Regions from separate parts of the Streptomyces sp. NPDC058674 genome, predicted to be linked through region 3. Evidence: riboswitches for the same ligand, from Rfam matches in the RefSeq annotation. Region 3 holds a riboswitch; each other region holds the start of a gene.
The links. A riboswitch is a leader RNA that binds a small molecule or an ion and turns the genes downstream of it on or off. The one in region 3 is predicted to bind cyclic di-AMP.
Positions count from the first base shown of each region.

Region 1: linked by a shared signal. The riboswitch ahead of ACFWU6_RS22925 (transglycosylase family protein) and the one ahead of ACFWU6_RS08680 (M23 family metallopeptidase) in region 3 are both predicted to bind cyclic di-AMP.
Region 2: linked by a shared signal. The riboswitch ahead of ACFWU6_RS04890 (peptidoglycan DD-metalloendopeptidase family protein) and the one ahead of ACFWU6_RS08680 (M23 family metallopeptidase) in region 3 are both predicted to bind cyclic di-AMP.

Region 1 covers NZ_JBHXSC010000047.1:40,725-42,979, forward strand. Annotated here, with positions in the region: gene ACFWU6_RS22920 (transglycosylase family protein) at 1-457, shown strand, start outside; cyclic di-AMP (ydaO/yuaA leader) riboswitch at 734-906, shown strand; gene ACFWU6_RS22925 (transglycosylase family protein) at 910-1,641, shown strand; gene eno (phosphopyruvate hydratase) at 1,912-2,255, shown strand, end outside.
Region 2 covers NZ_JBHXSC010000006.1:193-2,447, forward strand. Annotated here, with positions in the region: gene ACFWU6_RS04890 (peptidoglycan DD-metalloendopeptidase family protein) at 1-884, opposite strand, end outside; cyclic di-AMP (ydaO/yuaA leader) riboswitch at 887-1,095, opposite strand; gene ACFWU6_RS04895 (tyrosine-protein phosphatase) at 1,373-2,191, shown strand; gene ACFWU6_RS04900 (aspartate aminotransferase family protein) at 2,217-2,255, opposite strand, start outside.
Region 3 covers NZ_JBHXSC010000011.1:34,717-36,971, forward strand. Annotated here, with positions in the region: gene ACFWU6_RS08680 (M23 family metallopeptidase) at 157-978, opposite strand; cyclic di-AMP (ydaO/yuaA leader) riboswitch at 991-1,150, opposite strand; gene ACFWU6_RS08685 (M16 family metallopeptidase) at 1,336-2,255, opposite strand, start outside.

The DNA.
Region 1 (2,255 bases), on a different contig from region 3:
CGTTCCGACCGCTCCGGTGGACCCGACGGCACCCGTGGACCCGACGGCGCCCGTGAGCCCCACAACCCCCGTGGACCCGACGGCGCCGACCGCTCCGGTTGATCCGACGACGCCCGGCCCCTCGCCCTCGTCCTCGGGCGGGTCCGCGCAGAGCCCCTCCAACGGGCCCACGGCCCAGACCACTCCGGGGGCCTCCGTGAACCCCGCGGCCGTGCCCGCCGTCCCCGAGGGCAGCGGCAAGCACCGCGGTCCGGCCGCCCCCGAGGCGTCCGGCGCGTCCGGTGCCGCGTCGGACCCCACGTACACCGTCAAAACGGGCGACAGCCTGACCGCCATCGCGGACGCCAAGGGACTCAAGGGCGGCTGGAACGCGCTCTACGAGGCCAACGAGCAGGTCATCGGCAAGGACGCGGATCTGATCAAGCCTGGCCAGAATCTGGATCTAAGCGCAGAATAGGGGCACTTCGGGCACCCAGAAGGCGTTGATTGTCCGTTTTCCGCAAGTGAGACATGTGTCTCTTCCGGTCAACTGGCGTGTCCCGCCCAGGGGCTTCCGCAAACCCCGTCCTCACCTGCGCAAACACCCCTGCGAGGGGCGCAAGTAGGGGCCGTTTCTCCCCGATGTTGCTCGTTGAACATCGGGGAGGGACCTGTCTACCTTCTGAATCGCCCGCCACCGCGGGCTCCTTCGACCGCATCGCCGAATCCTGCCGGCGGACGGGGGGAACAGTCGTCGCGTCAAGCGCCGAAGGCAGGAGCGGGGGAACCAAGGTAGGCGCCGGGAGCGGCCGTTGAGAGACGGTCACGCCACCGGCTAGGGGTTAAGACGTGCGCTAGGTCGCACGGCCGGGCAACTCACTCGCCCGAACCCGACAGCTCACCTCGTAGGCGTCGGTGAGGAGAAACTCCATGCTGCTTTCCGGCAAGGGCAAGCACCGCCGCGGTTCCAAGGCCGTTCGCATCGTCACGCTCGCCGGTGTCGCCGGCGTGGCCGTCGCCGCCCCCCTGATGGCCGCCGGCTCCGCCAGCGCCGCCACCGCCTCCGAGTGGGACAAGGTCGCGCAGTGCGAGGCCGGCGGCAACTGGTCCATCAACACGGGCAACGGCTTCTACGGCGGACTGCAGTTCACGTCCTCCACGTGGGCGGCCTTCGGCGGCAAGGCCTACGCCGCCCAGGCCAACCAGGCCACCAAGGCGCAGCAGATAGCCATCGCCGAGAAGGTCCTCAAGGGCCAGGGCAAGGGCGCCTGGCCGCACTGCGGCAAGGGCCTGTCCAACGCCTCCGGCGCCGCCGCCCCGGCTCCGGCCGCCAAGCCGAAGACCGAGCAGAAGGCAGCCCCCAAGGCAGCCCCGAAGGCCGCGCAGAAGGCGGCCCCGAAGGTCGCTCCGAAGGCGGAGGCCAAGCGCGCCGAGGCTCCGACCACGCGCTCCGAGCGCGCCGAGGCCCCGGTCGCCAAGCCGAAGGCCCAGGCCCCGAAGACCGGCAACGGCTCGTACGAGGTCAAGTCCGGCGACACGCTGGGCACCATCGCCGAGGCCAACAACGTCCAGGGCGGCTGGGAGAAGCTGTTCCAGCTGAACAAGGAGATCGTCCCGGACGCCGACCTGATCTTCCCGGGTCAGAAGCTGAACCTGGCCTGACCCCTGCGGCCACGGCCGTAGGAGCAGGCGCAACACGCACGATGTCCACCGCCCGGCGCGTCCCTCCACGCGCCGGGCGGTGGCGTTTGTGCTGGCAGGACCCGGTCGACCGAGAGCTCTATGTCCTGAATCCGGGGTATTCGGACCCTTTTTCGTCCCAGCACCCGGGCGGTCGGCCGACCGAGTGCCCGGAGCCGGTTAGGCTCTAGGCGGCAAGGCCATCCCACGGCCTGACGCCACCGCACATCCAGCGTCACATCCCAGAAGGAGATGCTCGTGCCGTCCATCGACGTCGTCGTAGCCCGGGAAATCCTGGACTCCCGAGGCAACCCCACGGTCGAGGTCGAGGTGGGCCTCGACGATGGCAGCACCGGCCGTGCTGCTGTTCCGTCCGGCGCCTCCACCGGTGCATTCGAGGCCATCGAGCTCCGTGACGGCGACCCCAACCGTTACTTCGGCAAGGGTGTCGAGAAGGCCGTCCTCGCCGTCATCGAGCAGATCGGGCCGGAGCTCGTCGGCTACGACGCCACCGAGCAGCGGCTGATCGACCAGGCCATGTTCGACCTGGACGCCACCGACAACAAGGGCTCGCTCGGCGCCAACGCCATCCTCGG
Region 2 (2,255 bases), on a different contig from region 3:
CCGGCGGTCACGCTCTGGCCGACCGAGACGGACAGCGAGGAGAGGTGGGCGTACTGGGAGTACTTGCCGTCCGCGTGCCGGATGACGACCTCGTTGCCGTACGAGCCGCCCCAGCCGGCGGAGACCACGGTGCCCGCGCCGACGGCCTTGACGGTGGTGCCCGAGCTCGCGATGAAGTCGACACCGGTGTGGTAGCCGGAGGACCACATGGCACCGCTCGCCCTGTACTGGGTGGAGACCCCGCCGCCGACGGGGGCCACGAAGCCGGCGCCGGCGGGGGCCTTCGCGCCGGCGGAGGTGTTGCCGCCCTGCGGGCTCTGCTGCTTCGCCTTCGGCTTCGCGGCGGGCGCGGGCGCCGCCTGGTCGCCGGAGGCCGCCTTGCCGGAGACCGGGGCCTCGGCCGGCTTCTGCTTCTTCGGCGCCGGCTTCGCGGTCGGGGCGGGGGCCGGGGCGGCTGCCTGCGGAGCCGCCTCGCCGTTCGCGCCGAGCGTCAGCTTCAGACCCGGGTGGATCAGCGAGGGGTCGGTGCCGACGGCCTCGCGGTTGTCCGCGTACAGCTGCTCCCAGCCTCCGGACACGTCCCGCTCCGCGGCGATCTTGGAGAGGTAGTCCCCGGGCACGACCGTGTACACCTTCGGCGCCGCGTTCGGCACGGCCGTCGGGACGGCGGCCGGGGCGGCGACGGGCGCGGCCTGGAGCGCGACCGGGGTCTGGGCGGCCACCGCGGGAGAGGTGGCCGGGGCGGCGGCCGGAGCGCCGGCCGCCTGGGCGCCCGCGGCGCCCATCAGCGGCAGCGCGAGGGCGGCCCCACCGGTGCCCGCGACGGCGAAGCCGCGGGAAAGGGAACGGGACTTGGGACGGCGGTGCTTACCCGTTGCGGGCATGGACGGTTCCTCTCCGTCGCCTGCGAGGTGAGCTGTCGGGTTCGGACTGGAGATGTCCGGCGGTACACGTAAAGGGACATGTACTGCTTCACCCCGAGCCGTCCCGGTATAAAGATCCGGTACGGCGGCTTACCTGGTTCCCCCGCTCCTGCCGCGCGTGAATAGTCGGGTGCGGTTTCCGGGAGGCGGCAGGATTCGGCGTTCCACCCGGGTCGGTCGCGAAGGTAATCGAGTGGGGGCGCAGGGAACAAGCCACGAATTCCCTGACGCATTCACAGACATGAGGGACTGCCGGAATTCCCGTCACCCTCTGTCCATTCCGTACAGCCGGCACCCGCCCGGGCCGGGCCGTTGGGCCTTCGCGATCAGGCACTCAGGGTCACCGTATGATCTGGCTCACGGGACGCGTCCGATCTCGGTTCCGGATATGGCAAGTTGGCGCCAAGTAGTGTAATTCGGACACACCACGACGATGCGGAGGAGCTCACGTGACCCAGCAGATACCCCCGGCCCCGACCGGACGGCCGCAGCCCGAGCCGCAGCTGGTCGGAGTGCGCAACTTCCGCGATCTGGGCGGTTTGCCCGCTTCGAATGGACGGAGGGTCAGGTCGGGGCGACTCTTCCGAAGCGGACATCTGGCACATGCCACTGAAAACGACGCAGAGTTCCTCGCCTCGCTCGGACTGCACACCGTCTTCGACTTCCGCAACGGCGCCGACCACGCGCTGGAAGGCCCGGACGTGGACCTCCCCGGCGTGCGGAACGTGAACATCCCGCTCTCGGATCCGGCCGACGGGCGGGAGTTCTGGAAGATGGTCCGCGACGGCGACCTCGACCAGCTCCGCGCGGTCCTGGGCGACGGGAAGGGCGCCGCCCGGATGGCTAACTCCTACCGCACGATCATCGCGGAGCGCACCGCCGAGCACAGCCGGGTCCTGCACGCGCTCGCCGAGGACAGCGTCCCTGCCCTCATGCACTGCGCGGCCGGCAAGGACCGGGCGGGGCTGTCGGTCGCCGTCACCCTCCTCGCCCTGGGCGTGGAGCGCGAGGCGATCGTGGCCGACTACCTGGAGTCCAACGCCCCGCACCGCCGCTACCGCGTGCGCCGGAGCGGCGACACGGAGGAGACCCGCGCCCCCGAGGTCACGGAGCTCCTCGCCCCGCTGTTCGACGCCCGCGCCGACTACCTGACCGCGGCCTTCGACACCATCGACCAGCGGTGGGGCGGCGTGGAGCCGTACCTGGCGGAGGGCCTCGGGCTGTCGCCCGAGACCCTCGACCGGCTGCGCGCGACGCTGCTGGAGTGACCCGTCCGGAGCGGGCCGACGGTCCTCAGCGGTTGCCGACGGCCTGCTTCACCAGCGTCCTGCC
Region 3 (2,255 bases):
TCCGCCTATTTCCGACTGCCGTACCGTGTCATGCTGCGACCCTATTGCAACACACGATAATTTCCGAGAGCAGCCGGAAATGCGAAACATTTGCAAAAGACCCCGGCTCGCGGTGTGCGAGCCGGGGTCTTCGGTGAAGCGGGAGGGGCGTACGGGTCAGAGGTTGACGCCGTGCGAGCGCAGGTACGCGACCGGGTTGATGTCCGAGCCGTACGCGGCGCCGGTGCGGGCCTCGAAGTGCAGGTGCGGGCCGCTGGAGTTGCCCGTGGAGCCCGACAGGCCGATCTGCTGGCCCGCGGTGACCTGCTGGCCGGCGGAGACGCTCAGCGAGTCGAGGTGCCCGTACTGGGTGTAGGTGCCGTCGTTGTGCTTGATCACGACGTTGTTGCCGTAGGCACCGCCCCAGCCGGCCTCGACGATGACGCCCGCGCCCACCGCGTGGACCGAGGTGCCCGTGGCGGCGCGGAAGTCGATGCCGGTGTGGCTGCCGGAGGACCACATGCCGCCACCCGCGTGGTACTGGGTGCTGATGCTGCTGTCGACCGGGGCGACGAAGGTGTTGAGGCGCTTGCGCTCCTCGTCGCGGGCCGCGCGTTCGGCGGCCTCGCGCTCGGCCTTGACCTTGGCCTCGGCGAGGCGCTTGGCCTCGGCGGCGCGCTGCTTGGCGTCCGCCTCGGCCTGCGCCTTGGCGGCCGCGGCCTGCGCCTGCGCGGCGGCCTGGTCGGCGGCGCGCTGCTGGGAGTCGGCCTGGTCCTGGATGTCGCCCGCGAGCTCGTCGCCGACGACGACGGCGTTGTAGCCGGCGTCCGGGACGGAGTGCTCGGTGCTGTTGTCCGCGGCGAAGGCCGGGGCTGCGAGGGAGCCGACGACACCCGTGGTGGCGAGAGCGGCTATACCGGCGTAGCCGGCGGTCTTCCGGCTGAGGCGGCTGGAACCGCGGTGCTTGCCGGGGGCGGCGGAACGACTGCCAAACGCCATGAAGGGGTTGATCCTTTCCTTCCCTCTCGCCTACCGGGTTAGCTGACGGGTTCGGAGCAGGAAGGTCTCCTACGGGCTTCCTCTTGCGAGGCGGCCCGATTCACCCCAGGGACTCATGTGGGTCCCCGGCTCCCCAGGCTCACGCCTGACGGGGACTCGGCGATCGCTGTCCGGTGCCGCGGGTGCGGCGGGCACAACTGACGAACAGCACGGCCGACGCTAGGCGGATCATCAGTCAATCGCCAAACAGACGAGCCGTTTTGTTGCGTACGCCACACCGCATACACGCAACCTCACCACTAAACAGACAAAAGGGGCCCCGGCGGACAAGTCCGCCAAAGCCCCTTTGGTTGCCCGTCAGTTGCCGACGACGCTCACGTCACCGATGCCCAGGGCCCGCACCGGCGCCTCGATCTGCGAGGCGTCGCCCACCAGGATCGTGACCAGCCGGTCCGCCGGGAAGGCGTTCACGACCGCCGAAGTCGCCTCCACCGTGCCGGTCTCGGCGAGCTGCGCGTACAACCGCGCCTGGTAGTCGTCCGGCAGCTCCTGCTCGACCTGGTCGGCCAGGGTGCCGGCGACCGAGGCGGCCGTCTCGAACTTCAGCGGGGCCACGCCCACCAAGTTCTGCACCGCCACGTCGCGTTCGGCGTCGGTGAGGCCCCCCTCCGCGAGGGTGCGCAGCACCTTCCAGAGGTCGTCCAGCGCCGGGCCGGTGTTCGGCGTGTCCACCGAGCCGCTGATGGCCAGCATCGAGGCGCCCTTGCCGTCGGCGGTCGACCGCAGCACCTGGCCGAAGGCCCGCACTCCGTACGTGTACCCCTTCTCCTCGCGCAGCACCTTGTCCAGGCGCGAGGTGAGGGTGCCGCCGAGGCAGTACGTGCCGAGCACCTGGGCCGCCCAGACGCGGTCGTGGCGGTCCGCCCCGATGCGGCCGATCAGCAGCTGCGTCTGGACCGCGCCGGGCCGGTCCACGATCACCACGCGGCCGGTGTCGTCGGCGGTCACCGGCGGCACGGGCCGGGGCGCGGCGGAGTTGCCCGTCCAGGCGCCCAGGGTGTCGGCCAGGACGGCGTCCAGGTCGATCCCGGTCAGGTCGCCGACGACCACCGCGGTGGCGGTGGCGGGGCGCACGTGGGCCTCGTAGAAGGCGCGTACGGCCGCGGAGTCGATGCGGGCGACGGTCTCCTCGGTGCCCTGCCGGGGGCGGGACATCCGCAGGGCGGCCGGGAACAGCTCCTTGGAGAGCTGCTGGGCGGCGCGGCGTTGCGGGTTGG